DNA from 4 places in the Kitasatospora sp. GAS1066B genome. Region 3 is predicted to be linked to each of the others. Evidence: riboswitches for the same ligand, from Rfam matches in the RefSeq annotation. Region 3 holds a riboswitch; each other region holds the start of a gene.
What was found. Region 3 has a riboswitch for cyclic di-AMP ahead of ABH937_RS20360 (NlpC/P60 family protein). Riboswitches for the same ligand answer to the same signal wherever they lie in the genome.

Region 1 (7,154 bases), on a different contig from region 3:
CGATCGCGGTGTCCGCCTTCGGGTCGGGCAGCACGCCCGGGCAGACGTCGCGGATGGAGAAGAAGCGGTGGCCGGGCGCGGTGCGGACCACGCCGAGGAAGGGGGCGTCGGCGACCAGCGGGTGGAACTCGCCGCCGCGCATCGCCTGGCCGTTGAGGAACATCCGGACCATGGGTGGAGCCTTTCTGGAAGGACGTGCATGGTCCACCGGGGCGTGTTCGCTCCGGTGGACCGTACGAAACGGCAGTAAGTGCTCAGCCGAGCAGTGCGTAGCCTGGCAGCGTCAGGAAGTCGACGAAGTCCTCGGCGAGCGAGACCTGCTCGAAGAGGTCGCGCGCCTCGGTCCACCGGCCGGCCGCGTACGCCTCGTCACCCAGCTCGGCCTTGATCACCGCGAGTTCCTCGGCGACCAGGCGGCGGGTCAGCTCGGCGGTGGCCTTCTCCCCGGTGTCGGCGAGCACCACGCCGTTGTGGATCCACTGCCAGATCTGCGAGCGGGAGATCTCGGCGGTGGCCGCGTCCTCCATCATGTTGAAGATGCCGACCGCGCCCAGTCCGCGCAGCCAGGCCTCGCAGTAGCGCAGGCCCACGGCGACCGCGTTCCGCAGACCGGCCTCGGTGCAGGAGCCGCCCGCGCCGGCGATGTCCAGCAGCTGAGCGGCCGTCACCTGCCCGGCGGAGCCGGGGTTCTCCTTCTGGTGGGGCCGCTCGCCGAGCACCGCGTCGAAGCAGGCGCGGGCGACCGGCACCAGGTCGGGGTGGGCGACCCAGGAGCCGTCGAAGCCGCCGGCGGCCTCGCGCTCCTTGTCCGCCCGGACCTTGACCAGCGCGGCCGCGTTGACCTCGGGGTCCTTGCGGCTCGGGATGAAGGCGGCCATCCCGCCGATCGCGTGCGCGCCGCGCCGGTGGCAGGTCTGCACCAGCAGGCCGGCGTAGGCGGCCATGAACGGCGAGGTCATGCCCACGCTGTTGCGGTCGGGCAGGATGAAGCGCTCGCCGGCGTCCCGGAAGTTCTTGACGATCGAGAAGAGGTAGTCCCAGCGGCCCGCGTTCAGCCCGGCTGCGTGGTCGCGCAGCTCGTAGAGGATCTCCTCCATCTCGAAGGCGGCCAGGATCGTCTCGATCAGCACGGTGGCCCGGATGGTGCCGTGCTCGATGCCCAACTGCTCCTGGGCGTAGGTGAAGACGTCGTTCCAGAGGCGCGCCTCCAGGTGGCTCTCGGTCTTCGGGAGGTAGAAGTAGGGCCCGGAGTTGGGGTCCTGCGCTCCCTTGGCGAGCAGCCGCGCGGCATTGTGGAAGAAGTAGAGCCCGAAGTCGAAGAACGCGCCGGCCACCGGCACGCCGTCCACCATCAGGTGGTTCTCGTCCAGGTGCCAGCCGCGCGGGCGGACCACCACGGTGGCGAGTTCGGCGGCGGGCTTGAGCCGGTACTCCTTGCCCTCGGGCGAGGTGAAGTCGATCCGGCCCTCGAAGGCGTCGATCAGGTTGACCTGCCCGGAGACCACCGACTGCCAGGTGGGCGAGGTGGCGTCCTCGAAGTCGGCCAGCCAGACCTTCGCGCCGGAGTTGAGCGCGTTGATCACCATCTTGCGGTCGGTCGGGCCGGTGATCTCCACTCGGCGGTCCTGCAGCGCCCGGGGGGCCGGGGCGACCTGCCAGTCCGCAGCGCGGATCTCGGCGGTCTCGGGCAGGAAGTCGAGGGTCCCGGCCTTGGCGATCTCGGCCCGACGGGTGTGGCGTCGGGCGAGGAGTTCCTGCCGGCGGCTCTCGAAGGTCCGATGGAGGCCCACGACGAACGCGACCGCCTCGGGCGTGAGCACCTCCTCCGCACGGGGGACGCGCGGACCGGCGACAGTGACGACCGGAGCGGCGGAAGTACCGACGGGTCCCTGGTCTGCAGCCATGGGCAGGACACTCCTTGAACGGTAGAACCTGTGTAGGGAGCTCCGGTAGGGGCTTCCCTCATCTGATCTGACCCACCTACTGGCGAGTTCGATTCTGTAAGGTGGACACTAGTTTCCGCGATACAGAATTTCAACGGTTTGTTGAGGTAGATCGCTGGGACTCTACTCCTCCCCCGACAGCAAAGGGAACGCCGGTGGCAAGCACCCCCGCCGCAGCTTCGACCGGATCCGAGCGCGCCGCCGCGGGCGGCGTGCAGTCGGTCGATCGCGCCTTCCAACTCCTGGAAGCACTAGCCGACTCGGGCGGCGTCGCGACCCTCAGCGAGCTGTCCACCACCTCGGGCCTCCCGATGCCGACCATCCACCGATTGGTTCGTACCCTCGCACAGCAGGGCTACGTCCGCCAGGACACCGCGCGGCGCTACACCCTGGGGCCGCGGCTGATCCGGCTCGGCGAGACCGCGGGCCGGCTGCTCGGCAGCTGGGCCCGCCCCTACCTGGCCGAACTGATGGAGGCCACCGGCGAGACCGCGAACCTGGCCGTCCTGGAGGGCGGCGAGGTGGTCTACGTCGGCCAGGTGCAGTCGCGCCGCTCGATGCGGATGTTCACCGAGGTCGGCCGCCGGGTGCAGCCGCACTGCACCGGCGTCGGCAAGGCGCTGCTCGCCCAGCTCACCGAGGACGAGGCCCGCGCCGTGCTCGGCACCCAACCCCTGCCCGCGCACACCGAGTTCACCGTCACCGATCCCGACGCCCTGCTCGCCCAGCTCGTCACCGCCCGGGAGGCCGGCTACGTGGTGGACGACCAGGAGCAGGAGATCGGCGTGCGCTGCATCGCCGTCGCGGTGCCGGGCGCCCCGACGCCGACCGCACTCTCGGTCTCCGGCCCGGAGGCGCGGATCCGGGCCCTGGAGGAGCAGATCGCTTCGACGGCGCTGGTGCCGGTCATGCGGCAGATCGCGCAGCGGCTGGGCGGCGTGCTGGCGCCCTGATCCTTCGCCCGTCATGACCGTGGCCCGGATCCAGGAGCGGATCCGGGCCACGGTCATGACGGCACGCCATCTGACGGTGCGTCAATTGTCAGCGGTACACCCGCACGTAGTCCGCGGCGAAGCTGATCGGCGCGGAGCCGCTCGGGGCCGGGTGGTACTGGCCGGCGCTGATCGACAGGTTGAGGATCAGGTAGGCCGACCAGTTGGCGCCGACGCCGGTGTTGTCGGAGAAGACCTTGACGCCGTTGACGTAGTAGTCGACGGAGTTGGCGCCGTAGTAGGTGCCGATGGTCACCCACTGGCCCGGCTTCACGGCGTTCGCGTCGGTGTAGTACTTCTGCGCGAAGTTGACGTGGTTGGTCAGCTCAAGCAGGTTCGGGTTGTCCGGGTGGTACTCGAAGGAGTCGATCTCGCTGCCGCCGTTCGACCAGGTCCACAGCGCGGGCCAGGCACCGGGCGCGGACGGCATCTGGACCCGGGCCTCGGCGTAGTCACCGGTCTTGACCTTGAAGCCCTGCCCGCTGCCCTCGGTGGTGAGCAGACCGGTGGTCCAGGCCTGCTTGCCGTTCTCCAGGGTGTGGCTGGACGGCTGCGCGGTGAAGGTGGCCACGCCGCCCGCGACCGAGACGCCGGACGGGTCGATCCAGTCGAGCTTGTTGTCGTCCGGGTTGTGGTTGCCGTACTTGTACGAGGTGGTGGAGCTGTCGTTCCACTTCGTGCTGTCGAGCGCGCCGTTGAACTCGTCGGACCAGGTCAGCGACTTGCCGGGGACGGGCGAGCTGCTGGGGGCGGGCGCCGGAGTCGGGGCGGGGGCGGGGGTCGGCGTGGGGGTCGGCGCGGGTGCGGGGGTCGGCGCCGGGGTGCTGCCGCCGCCGGCCGAGACCGTCAGGGTCTGCGACGCCAGGTTGTGCCAGGCACCGGCCTGGTCCTGGTAGAAGCCGAACATGGTGTACGTCCCACCCGCGAAGGTCCGCGCGGCGGTGGTCAGCGACAGCCCGCTCGGGCAGATCTGCTGGTTGCTGAGGTTCCCGGGGAAGTCCAGGTTGTTGCCGGCGGCGTCCCGCACGCCCACGCCCACCGTCTTCGCGGTGAAGCAGGAGCTGGCGTGCAGCGTCAGGGCGGCGGTGGTCGCCGCGCCGGTGGTGGCGGTGGCCGGGGTCAGCCGGTCCTGGGTCACGGTGGGCGCGGCGCTCGTCGACGGGTACCAGCTGAGGGCGTTCGCCTGGCCGACCATCGGGACGGCGAGCAGGCCGAGCGCACCGGCGAGGATGCCGAGGCGCGCAGGGGTGGCGGAAGGGATCACGGAGGTTCCTCTTGCGACGCCTACGAGGTGAGCTGTCGGGTTCGGACCGCAAGATGGCCCGGCCGAGTCGGCGACTGCCGGTCGGCCTCACCCCGAGCCGCACCCTCACCCGGCCTGGCGGTACGCAGGCGAGCGGGGACACGGCAGTACTACCTGGGTCCCCCGCTCCTGCCTGGTGCGGTGCTCTGGTTCCGACCCCGGGCAGGCAGGACTAGGCGTCCCGGGACTGGGCCCGCCGCTGCGTGGCGAGCAGCCTGCAGAGTAGGCAGATGACATGATCATCATCAATGTCACACGAGTCACACCGGCCACCCCGCGCATCGAAAGCGACGCACACCTGGCGCCTGCCCCGCGCGCTAGTTACATGCACATGAAGACTCTCTCAGCCCCCTCCCAGCACCTTCCCAGGCTTCCTGACGCCCCCTCAAACTGCTGTCCATGCAGACTCTTCTACGCGCGTTGAAGTCGCGTACCGCGTCCGTCGTCACCGTCGGCCTGCTCACCCTGGCCCCCACCGCCATGTTCGCCTCCGCCGCCCACGCGGACGTCAGCGGCAACATCTGCCAGACCGCCCTGCCCAGCCAGGCCGACGACACCCTCAACCTGATCGCCCAGGGCGGCCCCTTCCCGTACTCCCAGGACGGCGAGACCTTCCAGAACCGCGAGGGCGTCCTGCCCAGCGAGCCGAACGGCTACTACCAGGAGTACACGGTCATCACCCCGGGCGCCCCGACCCGCGGCACCCGCCGGATCATCACGGGCGAGGACGGCTCGGACTACTACACCTCGGACCACTACGTGTCGTTCTACCTGATCGACACCACTTGCTGAGGTAGCAGGGCCCACCGCTGCGTGAGGCCCGCACGGCCACCCGGAACGGGTAGCGCACTGGCCCGCGGTTCGCGAGACCGCGGGCCAGTGGGTGCCTAGGGCAGATAAGTGGTGAGGTGGCCGTCCTGCGCGGGGTCGGGGATCGGTCGTGCCTGGTCGAGCGACACGGTCGGCACGGTCGGGGATCGGCGACGCGTCGCGCGCGGGGCCCGGTGGGCGTCCGCCGTGCCCGGCGGGGCTCACTGATGAGGTGAACACGTCCCCACCCCTGGGGGCGTGCCGTTCATGGTGTCGAAAACGCTGTGAACGCGATCCCAGGTACACCGCGGAGTCGCTTGATCGCCATACCCCTCGGGCTCCACGGAGCCGGCGCCCGGATGCCGGATCACGCGCGGTCGCCGTCGGGCCCCGGGGTTCGTCTCCTCCGGGTGGATGTGGCGGCCGCGGTCGCCGAAGTTCGTCTCCTTCGGCACCCCTTCACCTCCATGGTGCCACCGCGGTCAGGTCCGCTCAATGCCGCGGTCAGGCCCGCTCAATGCCGCGGCTCACGTCCCGCCACACCGCGGCGGCCGCCACCCGGCTGTGCACCCGCAGCTTGGCGTAGGCGTGCTCCAGGTGCTTGTCCACGGTGCGGGCGGAGACGGCGAGCCGGTGCCCGATCTGCACGTCCGTCATGCCTCGGGCCAGCAGGTCGAGGACGTCCGCCTCGCGGGCGGTGAGGTCGACCGGCGGCGCCGCGACAGGCGGCGCCAGGCGGTCCAGGGCGTGGGTCAGCCGGGTGCGGAGCAGCACGGCTGAGTCCAGGTCGGCGTCGGGGAAGTCGCTGCCGGTCCGGTTGACGATCAGTGCGACGGTGCGACGGCCGCCACCGGGTGCCCAGCCGGCCGGGAAGGCCATCGCCAACTGGTACTCGGCGCCGATCGGACCGAGCGTCGCACCATAGGTGCCCAGACGGTGGTACTCGGTGCGGGACATCAGGTCGGAGCGGCGCAGCGGGACGCCGCTGCCGCTGTTGGTGTGCCGGAACAGCGCGTCCTCGGGGGCGTACCGGAAGAAGTCCGCCATCGCCTGCGGGGTGAAGAGCGCGCCGGGCAGGGTGACCGGATGGCGCCCGCTGGGGGTGCGGGTGGACCAGGTGAGGCTGTCGCCCGGAACCGCGCGGAGCAGCACGGGGAACAGCGCCGGCAGGAGGGTCTCCTCGTCGACGGCGTCGAGCAGCAGGTCGATCACGGCGCAGATCCGCCGCAGCCCGGCCTCTCCGGACGGTGTCACGCAACGAGCGTGCTCCCGTGGCGGAGGCCGGGTCAAGCCGGGTCCCGACAAACCCGGCCGGAGCGGGACTGCGCTACCGGGCGGCGGCGTAGACCCGGTTGACCGGGCTCTCGGCGGCCAGCTTCCAGTGGTGCAGGCCGGCGTCGTCGGCGAGGTGGCGCATGGCCTCCTCACCGGCGTGGTTGCCCATCGCCTGCGGCCCGTGCTGGGCGAGGGCGGAGGGCAGGCAGATGGCCACCGAGGCGGAGACCAGGGCGCGGCCGACCGGATTGATGTTCTCCTCGACCTCCGCCGAGGCGTTCGGCTCGACGATCATGCAGGCGCCGTCGGTGGCCAGCGCCCGCTCGGCGTGGTGCAGCGCGGCGCCGGGGTCGCCCATGTCGTGCAGGCAGTCGAAGAAGGTGATCAGGTCGTAGCCGTCACCGGGGAAGTCCTGCGCGCCGGCCACCTCGAAGCTGACCCGGTCGGCCAGGCCCTGCTCCGTCGCGAGCTCCCGGGCGCGGTCGATCGAGGGCTGGTGGAAGTCGAAGCCGTGGAAGCGCGAGGCCGGGTAGGCCTTGGCCATCAGCATGGTGGACCAGCCGTACCCGCAGCCCACGTCGGCGACCTCGGCACCCGCCATCAGCCTGCGCTCGGTGCCGTTCATGGCGGGGATCCAGTCGGCGACCAGGGAGCCCGCGTAACCGGGGCGGAAGAACTTGGCGGTGCCGGCGAACAGGGCGTCGCTGTGCTCCTCCCAGCCCACCCCCTGTCCGGTGCGGAACGCGTCCATCAGCAGGTCCTCGGTGCCGTAGAGCGCCTGCATCATCGTGAAGAACCCGGCCGCGTAGGTGGGCGCGGTCGGATCGGCCA
Region 2 (7,154 bases), on a different contig from region 3:
TGATCGGCCCGGTGTGTCCGAAGAGCCGACCGGCGAAGGCCTGGGACTGGCTGCTGAGCAGCGCGCTGCGGGCCTCCGTGGTGGGGGCGGTGCGGAAGGCCTCGTCGGCCAGCAGCATCGAGGCCTCCGGTCTGCCGGCCGCCAGCGCGGCCGATTCGGCGGCCAGCGCCTTGGAGAGCGCGGTCCGGCGCCCGGCGAACGCCTCGGCCCGCTGCCGGTAGGCGACGCCACCCGCGGTGACGGCCAGCACCAGCAGCACCGCGAGGGTGACCAGCAACTGCCGCCGGCGGCGGGTCTGGCGTCGCACGGTCCGCTCGCGCGCCGCTTCCTGGTCGTGCCCGGTGGTCAGGAAAGCGGCCTCGCCCGGGCTCAGTTCGGCGCGTCGGCGCGGATCGCGCAGGTACTCGTAGGCGGCGGCGAGCTTGGTCCCCCGATAGAGCAGGGCCGGGTCGTGGCCCTCGCGCTCCCATTCGGCGGCGGCCTCGGCCAGTTGCTGACGGACCAGCAGACCGGCCCGGTCCGCGTGCAGCCAGCCGCGCAGCCGGGGCCAGGCCCGGATCAGGGCCTCGTGGGTGATCAGCACGGTCTCGCTGTCGACGGTCAGCAACCGGGCCTGCACGAACGCATCGAGAACGGGGCCGACCTGGTCGCCGGCGCTGGACCCGCTGGTCGAGCCACTGGCGAGGGCCGCAGCGGCGCCGGGACTGGGGACGGGGGCGGCGGCAGGGGTGCGGAGTTGGTCGAGCGGAACCGGGTGGCGGGTGGCCTCGCTGTCCTCGGCGACGTGGACCAGGCGGAGCAGCAGTTGACGGGCCGTCTGGCGGCCCTCGCCGGTCAGGCCGGCGAAGAGGTTCTCGGCGGTCGCGGCGATCGCGCCCTGGATGCCGCCGGTGCGCAGGTAGCCCGCGACGGTCAGGGTGCGCCCCTCGCGCTGCTGCCAGGTGGCGAGGAGCGCGTGCGAGAGCAGCGGCAGGACGCCGGCCAGCCCGGCCTGGAGCGGTGCGGCGATCGCGGTGGCCGGGTCCTCCGGCGAGCCGGCCGGGTGCGGGATGCCCGCGAGGCCGAGGTCGCGGAGCAGGACCTCGACCAGGCCGGGTTCCAGCAGCAGATCGGCCTCCGCAGCCGGACCGGTGATCGCCTGGTGCAGCTCGGCGGCGGTCATCGGGCCGAGGGCGAGTACGCCGCGGGTGAAGACGGGGACCAGCTCGGGGTGTTCGAGGCAGCGGCCGCAGAAGTCGGCGCGGACGCCGAGCACCACCAGCGTGGGGGAGGGCCCCGGATCGGCGGCGAGCTCGCAGAGGGCCTGGATGAACGCGCGCCGCTCGGCGGGATCCGGGCAGAGGGTGAACACCTCCTCGAACTGGTCCACCACCAGCACCAGGCCGCTGCCGCCGCCGTCGCCGGTCGGCCGGGGGACAAGGGCCTCGGCGTGGGGACTGTCGGCGGTGGGTGGCTCGGCTTCCAGGGCCCGGCGGAGCGCGGTCAGCGGCCGGCCGGTGGGTGTACAGACCACCACCCGCTGGGGCCCGGGGCGAGTGGTGGGCAGCGCGCCGCGGCGCAGCGCCGGCAGCAGACCGGCCCGCAGCAGGGAGGACTTGCCGGCGCCCGACGGCGCGACCAGGGCGAGCGGGCCGTGGCCGGCGCGCTCGGCCAGGCGATCGAGCAGGGCGGTCAGCGCGCTCTCGCGGCCGGCGAACCAGCGGGCGTCCTGCGGACCGAAGGCGGCCAGGCCGGGATAGGGGCAGGGCAGCGTAGGCGCACGGTCCGTCGCGGCGGGCGCGGGCAGGCCGCCGGGCGCGCGTTCGGGCGCCGGCTCGGGGTCGGCGAGCCGGACCAGAGCGCCGTCGGCGTCCAGCAGCTGGTCGCAGCGGCGGGCCAGGTCCGGGCCGGCCGGCTTGCTGCCGTTCTCGATCTTGCTGAGATAGCCCTTGCTGTAGTGCAGGAGTCGGGACAGCGCACTGAGCGAGAGCCCACGCGCGGTCCGCAGCCGGCGCAGCTCCGCGCCGAACTCCTGGGGCGAGGTGGTGGCGGAGCGGACGGGCGGGTCCGTCGGTGGATGCCGATCCATCTGTCACTCCACTGACGGCCTGTCGGATCTGTCGGATCTGTCAACGAAAGGTTACCGGCTGTGATGAGCGCCTCGGACCACCGTCGGCCGCTATGTTGTACTGCGCAACCAGTATCGGAGAGGTCGGCGCGGGAGATTCCGGCGCGGGAGAAGAGAGACGAGCGTGTCGGGTCGGGACGAATCGATCGAGACCATCCAGCGCGAGCTGACCGCCTTCGCGCGCCGCGCCCGGCACAAGGCCTCGCAGCTGCATCCGGGGTTGTCGCTGGTGACCTACAGCATTCTCGACCTGATGAACGAGCGCGGCGGCTGCCGGGCGGCGGACGTGGCGGCGTACTTCCTGCTCGACAAGTCGACGGTGAGCCGGCAGGTGGGCGCACTGGAGAAGCTGGGGCTGCTGAGTCGCGAGGTGGACCCGGAGGATCAGCGCGGTCAGATCCTGCGCCCGAGCGAGCAGGGCCTGGCGCTGCTGCGGGAGGCGTACGAGATGCGGCGGCAGTCGTTCACCGAGCGGTTCACCGACTGGACGGACGACGATGTCGCGCGGCTGGCGGGCTACCTGGTCCGCTACGGCGCCGCGGACTGATCCGACCCGCGGCGTGAAAAGCCGACCGGCCGGTCGTCAGGTGCGAGGACCTGTCGACCGGCCGGCCGGTTCAGCTACGGCTGCAGCTGTGGCTGCTGATCACGGGGTGATCAGTACGCCTGGTGGACCTGCCAGAAGGCCCAGGCCTGGTTCGGGCTGCCGTAGGTGGTGTCCATGTACTGCAGCGCCCACTTGATCTGGGTGGCGGGGTTGGTCGCCCAGTCGGCACCGGCGGCGGCCATCTTGTTGCCGGGCAGCGCCTGCGGCAGACCGTAGGCACCGGAGCTCGGGTTGGTGGCGCTGACGTTCCAGCCGCTCTCGTGGGTGATGATCTGGTCGAACGAGGCCAGCTGGTCGGCCGGGACGATGGAGGCGGCCAGCGCCTGCAGCGAGCTCGGGCTGCTGACGTTCACGGCGACGGGCGCGGCAGCCGGGGCGGCGACGACCGCGGCAGCGGCCTTCGGCGCGGCGGCCGGCGCGGCCGGAGCCGGGGCCTGGGTGGCGGCCGGGGCCTGGGCCGGGGCGGTCTGGGCAGCGCCCAGCGCCAGGTGCTGGCCGGGGTAGAGCGCGTCCGGACCGTGGGTCAGGGTGGACTTGTTCAGCTCGTACAGCTTCTGCCAGCCGCCCTGCACGTTGTGGCTGGTGGCGATCTTGGACAGCCAGTCGCCGCTCTGCACGGTGTAGCCGGCGGGCGCGGCCGGAGCGGCGGCGGGGGCCGGGGCGGCCTGCGGGGCGGCAGCCGGAGCGGCGGCGGCCTGCGGGGCGGCGGCCTGGTGGGCGGTGTAGCCGTAACCCTGCTCGGCGGTGTGGTGGTGGCCGTAGCCGGCCTGGTGGAGCGGCGCCGCGCTGGCGCCGGTCGCGGCGATCAGCGGCAGACCGGCGCCGACACCGGCGAGGACGGTGACGGCGATGGCGCGCTTGAGGGCGGCGCGGTTGGGCAGGCTGGAGCGACCGTTGACGGACAGCATGAAAAGCGTTTCCTCTCCCACGCCTGCGAGGTGAGCTGTCGGATTCGGGCTGGAGTTGCCCGGCCGCGCAGTTGCGCGGCTTCACCCCAAGCCCCGCCCGGAGAATCCGGGTGAGGCGACTTACCTTTGGGTCCCCCGCCCCTGCCGTGGTGCTGTGTATGCACGTGCCCACTCCGTCCGGCGGCAGGATTCGGCGTTCCGGGGAGCGGGGTTCGTGTGAAGACGAACGAGATGCACCGTAATCAGGTCGAAGGTCCTATCACAAGCCAATGTGAGGTGTCTCATGTTCGACCTGGGAGAGAGTCAGAAAAACGTCAAGCATCCAGCGGAGGATTCCTCGCGTGATTCCCCTCACAATGGGCGTTGTTATCTCCGCGTGATTTGAGATTCCGTCAGCCCGCGTGCCAGCCCTGCGGGTCGACCCCGCCCGGCACGGCCGCGGCCGGGTCGTACGGGGTGCGGGTCAGCACGAAGGTGCCCAGGTCGAGGTGGCTCACCGAGCCGTCGGCGGCGAGCACCACGCGCAGCGACTCGCCCGCGTCGTAGCCGTCCAGGCCGGTCCAGGAACCGTCGGGCTCGGGACGGAAGCGGGCGCGGCGGGCGCCGGTGGCGAGCCAGCTGAGCTCCAGGGTGCGGTCGGCCCGCAGCTGCAGGGCCAGCGCGGTGGGCCCCCAGTACCAGGGGCCGGTCAGCGCCAGCAGCTCGGGATCGGCGTCGGTGAACGGGCGCCACGGTTCGGGGAACCGGGGCTCGCGCTCGGCCACGATCGCGAGCAACTCGCCGGCCACCGGCCAGAACGAGGGACTCGACGTCGCATTGGTCAGTGTGACGACGGCCACGTCGTCCGCCGGGCTCACCCAGAGGCCGGCCAGGAACCCCGGCATCGAGCCGCCGTGGCCGATCAGTAGGCGTCCGTCCTGGCGCAGCAGCTGCAGGCCGAGCCCGTAGCTCGAGCTCCAGTCGCCCTCCGGCGCGGCGGCGGGCCGGCGCATCTCGGCGAGGGTGTCGCGGGAGAGCACCTTGCCGGTGCCGCCCGGGGTGGCGCCGGCAAGGAAGGCGGCCCAGCGGGCGAGGTCGGCGGCGGTCGACCAGAGCTGGCCGGCCGGCGCCATCAGGCCGGTGTCGGTGAGCGGCTCGGGCAGCATCACGTCCGCCCACGGGTGCACCGCGAACCCGCCGGCGTGCGGGGCCTGGGGCAGCAGGGTGGTGCGGGTCATGCCGAGCGGCTCCAGCACCTCCTGGCGCAGCGCGTCGATCCAGGGCATCCGGCGGATCTTGGCCACCAGCGCCCCGAGCAGCGCGAAGCCGGGGTTGGAGTAGTGGAAGCGCTCCCCGCCGGAGTGCCGGAACGGCTGGTCCTCCAGCAGGTGCCCCAGCTCGGGGCGTAGCTCGCCGGAGGTGCGCTCCCACCAGGGGCCGGGCGTCTCGGCGGCCAGGCCGGCCGTGTGGCTGAGCAGTTGGCGAATCGTGGCGCCGCCCGCGGCGGTGTCGGGCAGGTGCTGCTCCAGCGGGTCGGCCAGGTCGATCAGACCCTCGTCCCGCAGGCGCATGACCAGGACGGCCGTGAAGGTCTTGGAGATGGAGCCGATCCGGTACTGGACGTTCTCGTCCGGCGCGTGGCCCTCGATCATGCTGCGGGCGTCGGTCCACACCAGCCGCCCGTCGCGGACCACCGCGCCGACCAGGGAGGGTGTGCGGCCCTCGGCCTGTCCGACGGCGAGGCGGTGTCGCAGCGCCCGCACGGTCTCCGGCAGCAGGTCGGGCACCGGCAGGGCGGGGGGTGACAGTTCGTCGGCTCGCTGCTCGTTGTACGGCAACTCGGCAGCCGGGTCGGTCATCTGATCTCGCATTCGCAAGGCGGCCGGGGGTGTCGGCGCGGGGATCGGATCGCTCGACCTTACCCGGGCCCACCAGGCGTGGCCCGGCATTAAATCGGAGCGGCGAACCGCGTCCGCGCCCCGCACCCGCCGCCGTACCGGTTCGCGTCTGCGCCCGCACCCGCCGCCGTACCGATTCGAACGCGACCGCTATGCTGCACCGGGCCGCCCACGAACGGGCGTGGAGCAAGGGGGAGACGGTGCAGCAGTCCGAGCACGGAAGCTATCTGACGGATCTTCATACCGACCGGCCGCACCCCGCGCGGATCTACGACTACTGGCTCGGCGGCAAGGACAACTTCGCGCCCGACCGGCAGGCGGCCGAGCACGCGATCAGCGCGTCGGCGGACATCCCGGCAGCCGCCCGGGAGAACCGCGCCTTCCTGCGCCGGGCGGTCCAGCTGGCCGCGCAGGCGGGGGTCCGGCAGTTCGTCGACATCGGTGCCGGCCTGCCCTCGCCCGGCAACGTCCACCAGGTGGCACAGTCGATCGACCCGGACGCCCGGGTGGCGTACGTGGACAACGACCCGATCGTGCTCACCCACGGCCGCGCGCTGCTGGCGGACAACCGCACCACCACGGTGCTGACCGGGGACGTGCGGGAGCTGGACGAGCTCTTCGAGCGTCCGGAGCTGGCCGCGCTGATCGATCTGGGGCAGCCGGTGGCCGTGCTGCTGCTGGCGGTGCTGCACTTCGTCACGGACGAGGAGGCACGCGAGGCGGTTCGGCGGGTGCGCGAGCGAGTGGCGCCCGGCAGCTATCTGCTGCTCTCGCACAGCACCCACGAGGGCAATCCCGAGCGGGCCGCGGAGGTGGCCAAGACCTGGGACAAGACCACCTCGGGCATCCGGCTGCGGACCCGCACACAGGTGGCCGACCTGTTCGACGGCTGGGAACTGCTGGAGCCCGGAGTGGACTTCGTGCCGCTCTGGCGCGCGGAGGGTCCGACGGAGGCCAGTACCCGGTGGATGTACGCGGGGGTCGGGCGCAAGAGCTGAGCTGACCTCCCGGCCGCGCCGGCGGCGGGATCCTTGACGTCCACTGCCGTCTACGCTGGTCAGCGCGGATCGAGCGGAAGGACGGCAGCGTGTCGCACGACGAGCGGGAACTGGCTCGAACGCAGCGCGAGCACTGGCAGCGCACCTACGACCAGAACCCCGGCATGTACGGAGCCGCGCCTTCCGAGCCCGCGGTGCACGCGGCCGCCGCCTTCCGGGCGGCCGGCGCCCGCGAGGTGCTGGAACTCGGCGCCGGGCACGGCCGTGACGCGCTCTACTTCGCGCGCGAGGGGTTCTCGGTGCTCGCCACCGACTTCAGCCCGGTGGGCCTGGCCCAACTGCGCGCGGCGGCCGAGGCCCGGCAGGTGGCCGGGCGGGTCACCACGGCGGTGCACGACGTGCGCCAGCCGTTGCCGCCGGCAGCCGCTTCGGTGGACGCGGTCTTCGCGCACATGCTGCTCTGCATGGCGCTCTCCACCGAGGAGATCCACGCCCTGGTCGCCGAGGTGCGGCGGGTGCTGCGCCCGGGCGGCGTCTTCGTCTACACGGTGCGGCACACCGGCGACGCCCACTACGGAGCGGGCATCGGCCATGGCGACGACACTTGGGAGCACGGCGGTTTCGCCGTCCACTTCTTCTCCCGTGAGCTGGTCGAGG
Region 3 (7,154 bases):
AGCACCTCGACCGCTTCCTGGCGGCGGTGCGCGAGCTGGTCAGCGACGGCGCGCGGTGGAACTACCGCAACGAAGGCGGCCGTTGCGTGGCCGACACTCGACGTTAGAGCTGTCAGCCGTCCAGGCCGAGCGCGAAGGCGGCCTCCAGGTCGTGCTGCGAGTACGTCCGGAAGGCGATCTGGGTCTCGGTGTGGGCGACCCCCGGCACCTTGTTGAGCCGGCCGGGGATCACCTCGGCCAGGTCGTCGTGGCGGCGCACCCGCACCATGGCGACCAGGTCGTACCCGCCGGTCACCGAGTAGACCTCGCTCACCCCGTCGATCGCGGCGATGGCCTCGGCGATCTCCGGGATCTGGTCGACGCTGGTCTTGACGAGCACGATGGCGGTGATCACGGCTGGACTCCTGGGTCGAGGGTGGGGCCAGCGTATCCGGCGCGTCGGGCCGCCACCCACAAGGCCAGGAAGCCGGCACTGAAGCCGATCACATGGGCCAGGTAGGCGACCCCGCTGCCGGCCTGGCGCAGCGACCACCACTGCACGCCGAACCAGAGGCCGAGCACCAGCCAGGCCGGCAGCCGCAGCGGCAGGAAGAGCAGCGCCGGGACCAGCGTGGTCACCCGGGCCCGTGGATAGAGCCGCAGATAGCCGCCGAGCACCCCGGCGATCGCCCCCGAGGCGCCGACCAGCGGGCGCAGCGACTCGGGGCCGTGCCCGCCGACGGCCGCGTAGCCGTACCCGGCCAGCACGCCGACGGCCAGATAGAAGAGGAGGAAGCGCAGCCGGCCCAGCCGCTCCTCGACGCCCGCGCCGAAGACATAGAGGAAGAGCATGTTGCCCAGCAGGTGCAGCCAGCCGCCGTGCACGAAGAGCGAGCTGAGCGCGGAGAGGGCCGGCACCTTGTGCGGGGTGGCGAGCAGCGGGCAGCCGGGCAGCGGTGCGGGGAGGCCGGCCAGCTGAGCGGAGGTCAGCGGACGGTTGCTCAGCAGCTCGGCGGGGATCGCGCCCCACCGCTGCTGGTAGTGCTGGGCGGCGCAGGCGCGCGCCGGCGCGGTCGAGCCGTAGCCGGGGTTGATCCCGCTCGGGCCGGCCAGGAACACCAGGCAGTTGAGCGCGATCAGGAGATAGCTGACGAGCGGGGTCGGCCCGTCGTGGCGCTGGTCTGCCATGGCCGGATCCATTCCGCGCCGGCGCGCTCGTGACACCGCGGTGTACGGCGAGCGGGTGAGCGGGCGAGCAGGCGTTCGAGCGGGCCGCGGTGCTGGTGGGAACCGGTATCCGGTGCCCGCCGTCTCAGCAGGAGGCCCTAGGCTTGAGACCTGGCCGGCACGTCGGCCCGGACCAGGTACCAGCCGAGAGGACCTCGCTCATGCCCGTCCCCGTGCCCACCGCCGAGACCCGTTGGCGCTGCACGCTCTGCGGCAACCTGACCCGGTTCGATGTGACCCGGTCCTCCCGCGTGGTCGAGTACCTGCACCTGGACCTGGCCGGTGAGCCCAAGGTGGAGGAGACCGAGGTGCTCAGCGAGACGCTGGAGTCGATCCGCTGCCGCTGGTGCAACGCGGTCGACCAGGTCGAGCTGGTGGCTCGCCCGGACGCCGAGGAGCCCGACGCGGCGCCCGCCGGGGACGGGGCCGGGCAGGCCGGCTGAGCGGGCGCTGCTGAAAAACAGTCGCCGCGCACGCGACAATTGCATCGAGCGGTGAGAGTCACCGGGTGGTGAGTCGAGGCGCCACGGCCCTGGGCCGGGCGACCGCGCAGATCATGATCGGAGCCGAGGACGCGATGGACGCAGCCAGCCAGGCCGCCGAGCCGCAGGGGCCGCTGCCCGCTGCCGGCGAGCCGGTCGCGTCCGCGACGTCCGCCGACGGCGCTGTGGACCCGGCCGCAGCCGTCGGCCCGGCCGGCGAGCAGGTGGTCGAGCCGTCGGCCGAGGCGTCGGTCCAGTCGTCGGTCCAGGCGTCGGTCGAGGACGAGCAGCCCGCCGAGCAGCTGGACCGCCCGCTGCCCGAGGGTGTGCGCCGGCGCGTGGTGGGCCTGGCCGCCGACGCGCTCGGCGGCCTGCCGCCCGCCGACCTGCCGCCCTCGCTGCGCCCGTACGCCAAGTTCACCCCCGCCCGGCGGGCCAAGTACGCCGGCACCGCGCTGGCCGCCGCCCTGGAGGCCGAGCCGGTCTTCCGCCTGCGGATAGCTGACCGGCTGCGGCTGGGCCAGCCCGACCTGGTGAAGGCACTGGAGGCGGGCCAGGTCCCGGGCGCGGCCGAGCCCCTGGATGTGGCCGCCGCCGCCTACCTGTTGCGCAGCCGTGGCTGGACCCGGCTGGTCGCCGAGGCCGGCGAGCAGGTCGAGCGGGCCGGCGCCGAGGACGCAGCCGCCGAGGCGGCCCGACTGGTGGAGAAGCTCCAGGAGGAGCTGACCGCCACCCGCACCGCCGCCCGCGCCGACCTGGACCGCCAGCGCGCGGAGGCCGAGGGCACCCGCAAGGAGCTGGAGACGCTGCGCAAGAAGCTCCGCGGGCTGGAGAGCGACACCCGCCGGGCCCAGGCCGAGACCCGCAAGGTGCAGGCCGAACTGACCTCCGCCGCCGCTGCCGCCGCCGTCGAGCGCGGCGCCGCCGAGAGCGAGAACCGGCGGCTGAAGCACCGGGTGGCCGAGCTGGAGACCGCCCTGGAGGCCGGGCGCCGCTCGGCCCGCGAGGGACGCAGCGTGGAGGACATGCGGTTGCGGCTGCTGCTCGACACCGTGCTGCAGTCCGCCCAGGGCCTGCAGCGCGAGCTGGCGCTGCCGGTCACCCAGCTGCACCCGGCCGACCTGGTGGACGCGGTCGTCCCGGGCTCCGCCTCGCCGCACGACGTGGCCCGGCGCGGGCTGGCCGAGGACGACCCGGCGCTGCTCGACCAGCTGCTGGCGATCCCGCAGGTCCACCTGGTGGTGGACGGCTACAACGTGACCAAGACCGGTTACCCGACGCTGCCGTTGGAGCAGCAGCGGCTGCGGCTGCTGGGCGGGCTGGCGATGCTCGCGCAGCGCACCCAGGCCGAGGTGACCTGTGTCTTCGACGGGCAGGACCTGGACGTGCCGGTGATCATGGCGCCACCGCGCGGGGTGCGGGTGCGGTTCAGCAGGACCGGGCAGACCGCGGACGAGCTGATCCGCCAGCTGGTGCGGGCCGAGCCGCAGGGCCGGCCGGTGGTGGTGGTCTCGGCCGACCGGGAGGTGGCCGACGGCGTGCGCAAGGCGGGCGCGCGCCCGGTCGCCTCGGTGTTGCTGCTGAACCGGCTGGCCCGCAGCTGACCAGCGCTCAGCTGGTGAAGACCCGGTGAACACCTGGCCTGGACCGTGAGTTCGTGGGGGTGGGGGAGTGGCGCAGGGATCTGATGTTCACTAGGGTCTGGCGTCAAACCTATTTTTCCGGTCACTCACCCGATCGGGTGACCCGGTAGAAGAAGGAGCAGTCCCTTGGCGTCCCACCGCCGTCCCAAGCAGTCGAGCCGCGCGCGGATCACCGTGCTCACCGCCGCTGCGGCGACCGCGGTCGCGATCTCCTCGCAGAGCGGGGCCTGGGCCGACCCGGCGCCCACGGTCGACCAGGTCAAGGCGCAGATCGATGCGCTGAACAACCAGCAGGAGGCCGCGGCCGAGCAGTACGACGGCGCGAAGGAGCGCGGTGACCAGCTGCGCCAGCAGGCTTCCCAGCTGCAGGACGAGGTGGCCCGCACCCAGGACCAGGTGACCCAGCTGCAGGGCGGCCTCGCCGCCGTGGCCGGGCAGCAGTACCGCGACGGCGGGATCGACCCGTCGGTCCAACTGATGCTGAACTCCCACCCGGGCACCTATCTTGACCAGGCCTCCAGCATGCAGGTGGCGACCAGCACCGAGGCGGACGCGCTGAAGTCGCTGCAGGGCGAGGAGCGCAACCTCGACCAGATCAAGAAGGAAGCCGCCGACACGCTGGCCCAGTTGGATTCGGCCACCGCGCAGCTGAACCAGGCCAAGTCGGACGTGCAGGCCAAGCTGGCCGCCGCGCAGAAGCTGCTCAACTCGCTGAGCGCCTCGCAGCGCGCCCAGCTGGCCGCCCAGCAGGCGGCCGCCTCGCGCGGCAGCGCCCGGGCCCAGCTCAGCACGCTCAACCTGCCGCCGGCCTCCGGCTACGCGGGCCAGGCCGTGCAGGCGGCGCTCACCCGCCTGGGCGACTCCTACGTCTGGGGTGCCACCGGCCAGACCACCTTCGACTGCTCGGGTCTGATGCAGTGGGCTTACGAGCAGGCCGGCGTCTCGCTGCCGCGCACCTCGCAGGAGCAGGCCACGGTGGGCACCGGGGTGCCCAGCCTGGCCGACGCCCAGCCGGGCGACCTGGTGATCTTCGGCGGCGACCGGCACCACGTGGGCATGTACATCGGCGGCGGCAACATGGTGCACGCGCCGCACACCGGTGACGTGGTGCGGATCGCCAGCGTCAGCACGATGGGCGAGTCCTACATCATTCGCCGGGTCTGACCCGCCGTCGCTCCGCCGCGCACGCCGCGCTCCTGATCCCCCGTCACCCGCCAGGTGTGACGGGGGACACTTGTTCGCACGCTACTTGATCACCTGTTGGTGATCTGCATAGCACCCAGAGTCAAAGTTGCCGAGTTTTTCTGACAAGGATTTGAACGGATCACAGATTTGTTACTAGGGTCGGCAACCAGACCCACGCGATGGTGATCACCCGACCCGGGTGGCGGCGCGGGTTACCGCCGAGTCTGGAAAGCAGCACGGGCAGTTGACTGTCCGACGGGGAACCCCTGCGGGGGAGCTGTGGACCGGAGCCGGGGAACCACGTTCCTCCGGGGTGAATCGGCGCCAGGTCGGCCGTGGGCCGGTGAGGCGTCGTAGGGCAAGTCTTCCAGCCCGAACCCGTCAGCTCACCCGGTAGGCGGTCCGAGGGAAGAAGGATTCGTGGCGTCCCATCGTCGTCCCAAGCCCGTTGGCCGTACCCGCGCGTCGATTCTGACCGCCGCTGCCGCCACCGCCGTGGCGCTCTCCTCGCAGGGCGCGGCGCACGCCGACCCGGCGCCCTCGCTCGACCAGGTCAAGTCCCAGGTCGACGACCTGAACAACCAGGCGGAGCAGGCCACCCAGCAGTACGACGGCGCCCAGGCCCAGCAGCAGACGCTGCAGAAGCAGGTCGGCGACCTGCAGGACCAGGTGGCGCGGCAGCAGGACCAGGTGACCAACCTGCAGGCGGGGCTGGCCTCGGTGGCCGCCGACCAGTACGCCAACAACGGCATATCGCCGACCGTGCAGATGATGCTCTCGTCCCACCCGGACAGCTTCCTCGGCCAGGCCAGCGCGCTCAACCAGCTGAACACCACCCAGGCGGAGACGCTGAAGGAGCTGCGGAGCGAGCAGACGGTGCTCGACCAGAGCAAGGCCGAGACGCAGAGCAAGCTCACCGCGTTGGATGCCACCACCCAGCAGCTGAAGTCCGCCAAGGACACCGTCCAGGCCAAGCTGCAGCAGGCCCAGAACCTGCTCAACACGCTCACCGAGCAGCAGCGCCAGCAGATGGCCGCCCAGCAGGCGCAGGCCGACGCGCAGGCGAAGGCCGCCGCCCAGCAGGCGCAGGCGCAGGCACAGGCCGCCGCTGCGGCGCAGTCGCAGAGCGCCGCCTCGCGCGGCTCGTCCCGCACCGACCTCGGCAGCACCACGACGCCGCCGGCCGCGCCGACCACCGGCAACTCGGCCGCCGCCGCCGCGATCGCCGCCGCCGAGAGCAGGCTCGGCGACCCGTACCATTTCGGTTCGACGGGTCCCTCCGAGTTCGACTGCTCGGGTCTGATGCAGTGGGCTTACGCGCAGGCCGGTGTCTCGCTGCCGCGCACCTCCCAGCAGCAGGCCGCGATCGGCACCAACGAGGGCACCAACATCGCCAACGCGCAGCCGGGCGACCTGCTCATCTTCAACAACTATGACCACGTCGGCATGTACGTCGGTGGTGGCACGATGATCCACGCGCCGCGCACCGGTGAGAACGTCAAGTACGAGTCGGTCGCCAACATGGGTGGGGTCGAGGCGATCATCCGCCCCTGACACCCCCCGACGCCCCTGGCGAAGCGTCACCCAGGCCCGGTCTCCCGTGCGGAGACCGGGCCTTCGCCGTTCTGCTGTCCGATTGTGGATCAAATATTCGTATTGGCAGGAGTTTGGACTCATCCGTCCCGACTCGCTAACGTCTGCGCTCGGACCTCAGCTCCTCCGAGGGCTCTCCCCGAGCTCTCACGGCGATTGGAGTCGTCAGACGATGGCGATTACACCCCCGTCGGGTACCGCGCGCCGGTTCGCCCGGGTGCTGGCGGTCACCGCTGCCGCGACCACCGCGCTGGCGATGACGGCCAGCGCCCAGGGCGCACCGGCCGGGCCGGACAAGAACGACGTCAAGGCGCAGGTCGACCAGCTCTACACCGAGGCCGAGCAGGCCTCGGAGAAGTCCAACGCGGCGGAGGAGGACGCCAAGCGCCTGCAGGCCGAGACCAGCGCCCTGCAAGCGCAGGTGGCGCAGGGCCAGGACACGCTCAACCGGATGCGCTCGGTGCTGGCCACCGTCGCGGCCGCCGAGTACCGCTCGGGCGGGATGGACCCGGCCGTTCAACTGATGCTCTCCAGCGACCCCGCGGGCTACCTGATCAAGGCGCGCAGCCTGGCCGAGGCGGGCCGGCAGCAGGCCGCCTCGCTGCACGAGGTGCTGGAGCAGCAGCGCCGGCTCGACCAGCGGCGCAGCGAGGCGAGCGCCAAGCTGGCCGAGCTGGAGACGGTGCGCAGCACGCTGGCGCAGAGCAAGCAGCAGGTCCAGCAGCGGCTGAAGAGCGCCCAGGCGCTGCTCGACAGCCTCTCCGCCGCCGAGCGGACCCAGCTGGCCGCGCAGGACGCCCGGGAGGCGAACGAGCGGGCCGCCCGCGGCGCCGAGCGGGTGGACCTGGGCAACCAGCCGCCCGCCTCGGACCGGGCCGCGCTCGCGGTGGCCGCGGCGCTGAGCAAGCTCGGCTCCCCTTACGTGTACGGATCCACCGGGCCCGGCAGTTTCGACTGTTCGGGTCTGATGTACTGGAGCTGGCAGCAGGCGGGAGTGAGCCTGCCTCGCACCTCGCAGGCACAGGCGTTCGGGGGGCAGCGGATC
Region 4 (7,154 bases), on a different contig from region 3:
CCCCGGGTGATGCGCTCGCATCTGGCGCTGATCCTCGACCCGGACGTCGGCGACTTCGTGCAGGACCCGGAGCAGCGGCAACTGGGCGCGCTCCTGCGGGAGGTGCTGGCGGACTGGGGAGCCGGGGATCCGATCGCCGAGCACGCGGTGCTGCGCAGCGCGCTGATGGGTGGCTGCATCGGCCTGCTGCTGCCCGGGGCGCAGACCCCGCTGCCGCCGATCCGGGCCGACCTGTTCGCCCGCTACGACCTGCCCTGGGAGCTCGGCCGGCCACCGCAACCGCAGGCACCGAGCCGACCGCACTGGGCGCCGCAGGAGCCCACGGCACCCTGACCGCCCCCACCCCGATCGCCCGGGACGGCCCCAGAACTTGTGGAGCAGGCCGGAGTTCAGCTCTCCGCGAGGATCGAGGCGAGCAGGTCGATGGTGCGCTCCGGGGTCAGGCTGTCCACGCAGAGCCGCTCCATCACCTGCACGTATGCGTCGACGTCGTCGCGCTTGTCCAGGTAGAGCGCGCTGGTGAGTTGCTCCAGGTAGACCACGTCGGCCAGGTCCTGTTCCGGAAAGCGCAGGATGCTGAACGCGCCGCTCTCACCGGCGTGCGCGCCGAACCGGAACGGCATCACCTGGATCACCACGTTGGGCTGCTCGGCGACGTCGATCAGGTACTGGAGCTGACCGCGCATCACCTTCGGCCCGCCGACCGGACGGCGCAGCGCCGCCTCGTCGATCACCGCCCACAGCCGCGGCCCCTGACCCTCCGTCAGCAGCTTCTGGCGGCGCAGTCGCAGGCCGACCAGGCGCTCGATCTCCTCGTCGCTGAGCACCGGACGGCTCTGCCCGAAGACCGCGCGGGCGTAGTCCTCGGACTGCAGCAGCCCCGGGATGAACTGCACCTCGTAGGTGCGGATCAACGAGGCGGCCTCCTCCAGGCCGACGTAGGTCTGGAACCAGCCGGGCAGGACGTCGCTGAAGCTGTGCCACCAACCGGACTTGTTGGCCTCGCGGACCAGGCCGAGCAGCGATTCGCGCTCCTCGCCGTCGGTCACGCCGTAGAGGCTGAGCAGGTCGGCGACGTCCCGCTCCTTGAAGCTGACCCGGCCCAGTTCCATCCGGCTGATCTTGGACTCGGAGGCACGGATCGCGTAACCGGCGTCCTCGCGCGTGATGTTCCGGCTCTCGCGCAGTCGGCGCAGCTGGGAGCCCAGGAGGATACGGCGCACCATGGAACCGCCGCCGGGCTGCGCTGTGGTCATGCCGTGGGAACCTCCGCGTCGGGAAACAGCGCACAGTCTGCCATCACTTGGCCGCTCACAGTGCGTGTAGTGGCAGAAGGATCTATCAATTTTGCATCAGCACGTCCATCGGCACGTTCCGCTGCACGTGCATCCGGCTCATGCATATGCCAATCGGCCAACTGCACGTGAATCGACTCTTGCATCTGCCGTGAGCGCAGAGCACGATGGTGCACGTGCAGTTGCACGCCCCTTGGATCCCCGCGGGCTTCGTCGTCGACCGTGCGCAGTTGGTCGGGACGAGGACCAGGCGGCCGAGCGAGTCGGAGGTGACCGGCATGACCCCGCCGGGTCCAGCCGTGTCCGCCCCCTTATGGGAGGAGCTCTTCATGGGCACCGGTGCGGCCCTGGCCGTCGATCCTGACGTTGTGACGTGTACCCTCGCGCCCCGCTACGACGCGGTGAAGACAGCTCGCGATTTCACCAGAACGACCCTGCTCCGCTGGGGCCTTGAGAATCTCTTCGACGATGTGGCACTGGTCTCCTCGGAGCTGGTGACCAACGCGCTGCGCCACGCGATAGGCCAGCCGACCGTCGCCGACCTGGCGGAGGCCTGCTGTCCGAGCTCGGCGCTGGCCGGGTTCCCGGTGCAGGCGGGCAACGGCCGCGCGCCCGAGGGGCAGGGACAGGCGGCGGAAGGCCGGCTGCCGGTCCGGCTCAGTCTGGTCCACCGTGCCTCCCAACTGGTCTGCGCGGTCAGCGATCCGAGCACCGAGGGCCCGGTGACCCGGGAGGCGGACTTCGTCGCCGAGTCGGGCCGCGGACTGCACCTGGTCGACTCCTTCAGCCAGTCCTGGGGCTGGCACCCGCTGGCCTCCGGGGCCGGGAAGGTGGTCTGGGCCCTGTTCCAGGCCGACGAACCGTCAGCAGAGGTACCAGGTCTGGCCGCTGACGCGATGTCAGCGATGACCGCCTCGGCCGGACGCCACCGCCGCTCCGCCTAGGGACCACGCCGTGCACCACGGGGCACCTCCCGGTCGATGGCCGGGAGAGTCGCGCCTGTGCGCGGCGTTTCGCTGTTCCCTGGCGTGCCGGCCACGCCGTCCATGCCAGCCACGCCGCCCATGCCGTTCGCTGAACAGCCGGCACCGCACGAGCCACCGCACCGGCCCGGACACGTCGAACGCCGCCGCGGCACGGACCCCCACGACGGCGTGTTTTCGTGTCACCGGACCAGCCGGGCCCTCAGGCCACCAGGTGGTCGAACTCCCCGTCCTTGACACCGAGCAGCATCGCCTCGATCTCGTCACGCGTGTAGATGAGCGCCGGACCGTCCGGGAAGCGCGAGTTGCGCATCGCGACCGCACCGTCGGGGAGGGCGGCGAACTCCACGCAGTTCCCCTTGGAGTTGCTGTGCCGACTCTTCTGCCAGACCACACCGTCGAGGTCCGCAGCCGCCATGCCGTTGTACGTGTGGTGCATAGAAATCTCCCAAGAGCCTGGAGTGCTCGTACTACTCGGCGCCCGACCGCTTCGGCCGCCGGCCGCCTCCGGCTCGTACGGGCAGGGCTGGTGCCTTACTAGTCGTAATAATAACGCTAATGCACGTGCATCGGCATGTGATTTTGCGCGTGCAGAAGCCTGTACGACAGGTGACCAAACCGAGCCCTGGAGGCCTTGTCAGGTCCACCGAATCGGACATCTGTTGGCAAATCGCTCAATGATCCGTAACCCGGCGTCGGCAAACCGGCCGGCCAGCCTGACCGGTTCGACCATTGACACCCGCCACAAATGATCAACTTCGCAGCCAATTCCTCACACTCCGTCACATTCGCACCAAGGGCTGAGGGTTTTCACGCGACTTGTCCGGATTGGGGGCCCGCCGGTGTCGAATCCGCTCTCCCACCAGGACGTGTTGGAGTGCCTGGCCGGATGCGGGGCGATGGCGCGCATGTCCTACGATCTCCGGCATGAGCACTGCAGCCATCCCGGGCGCACCACTGCCCGTCCGCACGCCAGGCTCCCGCGCGCGGGGGCGCCACCGTCGGCCCGAAAGGCCCGAGGTGCCGATCGGCGCGCCGGCGCTCGTGCTCGCCGTCCCGGCCGAGGCCGGCCCGGCCGCGGTGGCGCTGGTGGACGAACTGGTCTCGATGATCCGCTTCGAGCAGCCGGGCATCGAGGTGGCGGCCGGCTGGCTGCGCACCGCCCCGGCGGCGGAGCAGGACCCGACCGACAGCGAGCCGGCCCCGGATCTGCGGGAGCCGGGCGCCGATGAGCAGGGGGCGGCGGCGCCGACGACCCGGCCGACCGCGACGGTCGAGGAGCTGATCTCCTGGGCGCTGGCGGCCGGACGACCCGCGCCGGTGCTGGTGCCGCTACTGCCCGGCCCGCACGACTACCTGATGGACCTGCACGCGCTGGCCACCGAGACCGGCGCCCTGCTGACCGACGCGCTCGGCCCGCACCCGCTGCTGGCGGAGGCCGTGCACGTGCGCCTCTCCGAGGCCGGCCTGGCCCGCGCCGACCGCGCCCGGCTCTTCGCCATCACCACCGCCGCCGACGGCGTGGTGCTGATCACCACCGGCGGCCAGGCCGCCGCCGACGCCGCCGGCATCACCGGCGTGCTGCTCGCCGCCCGCCTGGCGGTGCCGGTGGTCTCCGCCGCGCTGGACGTGCCGGGCTCGGTGGCCGACGCGGTCGACCACCTGCGGGCCACCGGCTCGCAGCGGCCGGCGCTGGCCCCGCTGGTGATCGGCCCGGAGGCCGACGAGCAGTTGCTGCTCGCCGCCGCCGCGGAGACCGGTTGCGAGAGCGCGGCCGTGCTGGGCGCCTACCCGACGATCGGTCAGCTGGTCGCCTCGGCGTACCTGGCCGCGCTGCCGGTCCCGGCGGTCGAGGAGGCTCCCGTCGAGGAGGCCCCGGACGACCAGGCCGCTGCGGGCGAGTGACCCGCTAGACGGCGAGTCAGCACGAGACAACACCAGATAGCGGACAAGGCCCTGGCCCTGCCCCCGGCGCGAGCGCTGGGGGCAGGGCCGGCGGCATGTCCGGCCACGGCACCGGGGCGGCCGGGTCCGGGCCCGGGGCGGCGAGAACGGCCCCTGAGGCCTCCCTCACGGCCCGGAAAGGGCGGGCGGGCTCGCGGCCGGACGGGCCACCTCCCCGGCAACGCCCAGGCGACCGGCAGGTGACGGCCCGGCGGCGGTGCGGGGCGCTCGGCGCGACTCCCGAGGGGGCGGCAGCAGGCGGTTCGCGGTGGCGACCTGACGGAGTGACAGAAGGTGCAAAACGGACATTCGGTTGATGTCGGCCAGTCACGCCGCGCTGCGCCGGATGAGACTTTGGTCCTGCCCCGAGCCGTTCCCGCAAGACGAATTTCCAAGATCCCCAAGAGATCTCCACACCCGGAAAGCGGACGGACCATCAGCACCGCGCGCCCTGAAGGAGCGCCATCTCCCGAACCCCAGGCGTCAGTTGCGCACCACGCCCGGACCACTCCTCCGACGCCCCCTCAGTTGTGCCGCCGGAGCGATCTTGAAGCTCCCGTGAAGTGCCTGTGACGGCCGTCACAGCTGTTTGCGGTTTCAACTTATCTCTGTCTAACGTGCTCCCCGTTCGTGGTCACACGGACCCAGCGCAACCGGACGCCTAGTCCTGCCACCGGCCGCGCTGGCAGCGCGAAAACGCAACCACGGCAGGAGCGGGGGAACCAGGTAAGCCGCTCCGGCGCCGGTCTTCGGACCAGGTGCCCGGGGCTAGGGGTGAAGCCGCGCAGCGCGCGGCCGGGCAACTCCAGCCCGAATCCGACAGCTCACCTCGCAGGCGTAGGAGAGGATCGCGTCTTCATGCTGCCCACTTCCGGCACGACCCGTCCGTCCCGTAACGCCCGTCGGGTGATCGCGGCCACCGGTCTGCTCGGCCTCGGTCTGACCCTGCCGTGCATCACCGCCACCACCGCCAACGCGGCGCCGGTCTCCACCTGGGACAAGGTCGCCCAGTGCGAGAGCACCGGCGACTGGAGCATCAACACCGGCAACGGCTACTACGGCGGCCTCCAGTTCAGCGCCTCCACCTGGGCCGCCTACGGCGGCACCCAGTACGCGGCCCAGGCCAACCAGGCCACCAAGGACCAGCAGATCGCCGTCGCCGAGAAGGTGCTGGCCGACCAGGGCCCCGGCGCCTGGCCCGTCTGCTCGATCCAGGCCGGCCTGACCGCGGGCGGCCCCGCCCCGGCCATCAACCCCGGCGGCTCGACCAGCTCCTCCGCGGCCACCACCAGCGCCCCGGCCCCCAGCACCCCCGCCCCGAGCGCCCCGGCGCAGAGCAGCGGCTCGCACCAGGGCGGCTCGGACCACGGCAACTGGGGCCACTGGAACCACTCCCAGGGCGACCAGAGCTACACCGTGAAGGCCGGTGACTGGCTCTCCACCATCGCCAACACCCACCACGTGGACGGTGGCTGGCAGAAGCTCTACGACCTCAACAAGTCGGTCCTGACCCAGGGTCCGGACCTCCTGTACCCGGGCGAGCACCTGTCGCTCGGCACCCAGGCCGCCCCGGCCACCCAGGCCCCCGCCAGCACCCCGGCGCCCGCCCCGGCCCCGGCGGTCACCGCCCAGACCACCGCCGCCACCAGCGCGCCGGCCGCGACCGGCTCGATGGCCGCCGCGATCAGCTTCGCCGAGTCCCAGGTCGGCCAGGCCTACATCTACGGCGGCACCGGCAACGGCGGCTGGGACTGCTCCGGCCTGACCCAGGCCGCGATGGCGAAGGCCGGGATCTCCATCCCCCGCGTCGCCGCCGACCAGGCCGCCGCCAGCACCCCGGTGTCGATGAACAGCCTGCAGCCGGGCGACCTGCTGTTCTGGTCGAACAACGGCCAGGACTCGGGCGTCTACCACGTCGCCATCTACGTGGGCAACGGCCAGTTCGTCGAGGCCGCCAACCCGAGCGCGGGCGTGAAGTACGAGACCATCAGCAACTACGCCCCGGACTTCGCCGGCCGGGTCTGAACGACCTGACGGACGCGTGGTGAAGAACGCGTCCTGACGGGCACGTGCCGATCGGCACTCTCCGATCGCAACCGCAGGGCAGCCTGAAGGCCGCCTCCCCGAAGGGAGGCGGCCTTCGGCCGTGCTCGGGCATGCCGAGGTCCCCCGCTGATCGATCAGCTGACGCGGAGACGTTCCAAGAACTCCGGGACGCCCTCGACCTGCTGGTAGCGCCTGAAGGCCGGTGCGAGTTCGCGGACCAAGGTCACACACCGCTCGGCACCGATGCGGGTGGCGAGATCAAGGGATTCGTTGGTGACGGCGAGGGCACGCTCGACCTCGCCGGACTGAAGATGGCTCCGTGCCTCGTAGGTCAGGAAGATCCCGCGCGTCTTGTCCCGGGAGCGGGGCAGCAGCGACATGCCCTCGGTGATCCGGGCCTTGGCGAGGTCAGATCGGCCAAGGTCGAGCATGCACTGGCCGGAGTCGACGGTGAGGTCTGCGGGGCTCATCCACACACACCAGCTGGGGGCGGGGTCGGCGGCTGTGGTCGACAGCTCGGTCTCGGCGGCGGACAGGTCGCGGTAGCAGTCCGAGCGCTCGCCAAGCGCGGCATGAGCCCTGGCCCTGCGCAGGAGGAGCAGGGAGCGGGCCGTAGGGTGCTCGGTGCGGGAGAGCGCGTTGCCGAGGAGGTCCACGGAGATGTTCGGCCGGCCGAGCCAGTTGGACTGGTAGGCGAAGTCGGACAGGACGCCGGCTCCGAAATCGCGGTCGCCGGCAGCGTGTGCGCTGTGCAGGGACGCCGACCACAGGCGGCCTGCGGCTGAGTGGTGACCCTGGTCGAAGCGATGCCAGCCGCAGGTGGTCGCCAGGGATGCGGCGAGAAGGTGCAGTCGCTTGCCGGTGCGCTCACTGTAGCGGCCGTCGG

Region 1: it holds a riboswitch for cyclic di-AMP, as region 3 does, so the genes downstream of both, ABH937_RS26325 (glycoside hydrolase family 16 protein) here and ABH937_RS20360 (NlpC/P60 family protein) in region 3, are expected to answer to the same signal.
Region 2: it holds a riboswitch for cyclic di-AMP, as region 3 does, so the genes downstream of both, ABH937_RS30605 (LysM peptidoglycan-binding domain-containing protein) here and ABH937_RS20360 (NlpC/P60 family protein) in region 3, are expected to answer to the same signal.
Region 4: it holds a riboswitch for cyclic di-AMP, as region 3 does, so the genes downstream of both, ABH937_RS32685 (transglycosylase family protein) here and ABH937_RS20360 (NlpC/P60 family protein) in region 3, are expected to answer to the same signal.

What each region holds. Positions count from the first base shown of each region.
Region 1 is NZ_JBGCCO010000025.1:95,383-102,536, forward strand. It holds gene ABH937_RS26310 (gamma-glutamylcyclotransferase) at 1-172, opposite strand, end outside; gene aceB (malate synthase A) at 255-1,904, opposite strand; gene ABH937_RS26320 (IclR family transcriptional regulator) at 2,099-2,896, shown strand; gene ABH937_RS26325 (glycoside hydrolase family 16 protein) at 2,985-4,199, opposite strand; cyclic di-AMP (ydaO/yuaA leader) riboswitch at 4,202-4,392, opposite strand; gene ABH937_RS26330 (ribonuclease domain-containing protein) at 4,638-5,030, shown strand; gene ABH937_RS26335 (helix-turn-helix transcriptional regulator) at 5,553-6,302, opposite strand; gene ABH937_RS26340 (class I SAM-dependent methyltransferase) at 6,376-7,154, opposite strand, start outside.
Region 2 is NZ_JBGCCO010000034.1:1,478-8,631, forward strand. It holds partial or broken gene ABH937_RS30595 (helix-turn-helix domain-containing protein) at 1-2,068, opposite strand, end outside; gene ABH937_RS30600 (MarR family winged helix-turn-helix transcriptional regulator) at 2,232-2,654, shown strand; gene ABH937_RS30605 (LysM peptidoglycan-binding domain-containing protein) at 2,765-3,622, opposite strand; cyclic di-AMP (ydaO/yuaA leader) riboswitch at 3,630-3,789, opposite strand; gene ABH937_RS30610 (serine hydrolase domain-containing protein) at 4,015-5,460, opposite strand; gene ABH937_RS30615 (SAM-dependent methyltransferase) at 5,700-6,497, shown strand; gene ABH937_RS30620 (class I SAM-dependent methyltransferase) at 6,587-7,154, shown strand, end outside.
Region 3 is NZ_JBGCCO010000017.1:98,253-105,406, reverse strand. It holds gene ABH937_RS20390 (aminotransferase class V-fold PLP-dependent enzyme) at 1-107, shown strand, start outside; gene ABH937_RS20385 (Lrp/AsnC ligand binding domain-containing protein) at 113-394, opposite strand; gene ABH937_RS20380 (rhomboid family intramembrane serine protease) at 391-1,167, opposite strand; gene ABH937_RS20375 (hypothetical protein) at 1,368-1,649, shown strand; gene ABH937_RS20370 (NYN domain-containing protein) at 1,913-3,292, shown strand; gene ABH937_RS20365 (C40 family peptidase) at 3,458-4,495, shown strand; cyclic di-AMP (ydaO/yuaA leader) riboswitch at 4,782-4,930, shown strand; gene ABH937_RS20360 (NlpC/P60 family protein) at 4,937-6,070, shown strand; gene ABH937_RS20355 (NlpC/P60 family protein) at 6,282-7,154, shown strand, end outside.
Region 4 is NZ_JBGCCO010000039.1:59,841-66,994, reverse strand. It holds gene ABH937_RS32710 (TetR/AcrR family transcriptional regulator) at 1-333, shown strand, start outside; gene ABH937_RS32705 (helix-turn-helix transcriptional regulator) at 390-1,256, opposite strand; gene ABH937_RS32700 (ATP-binding protein) at 1,625-2,239, shown strand; gene ABH937_RS32695 (DUF397 domain-containing protein) at 2,481-2,717, opposite strand; gene ABH937_RS32690 (hypothetical protein) at 3,206-4,183, shown strand; cyclic di-AMP (ydaO/yuaA leader) riboswitch at 4,910-5,073, shown strand; gene ABH937_RS32685 (transglycosylase family protein) at 5,081-6,247, shown strand; gene ABH937_RS32680 (helix-turn-helix transcriptional regulator) at 6,403-7,154, opposite strand, start outside.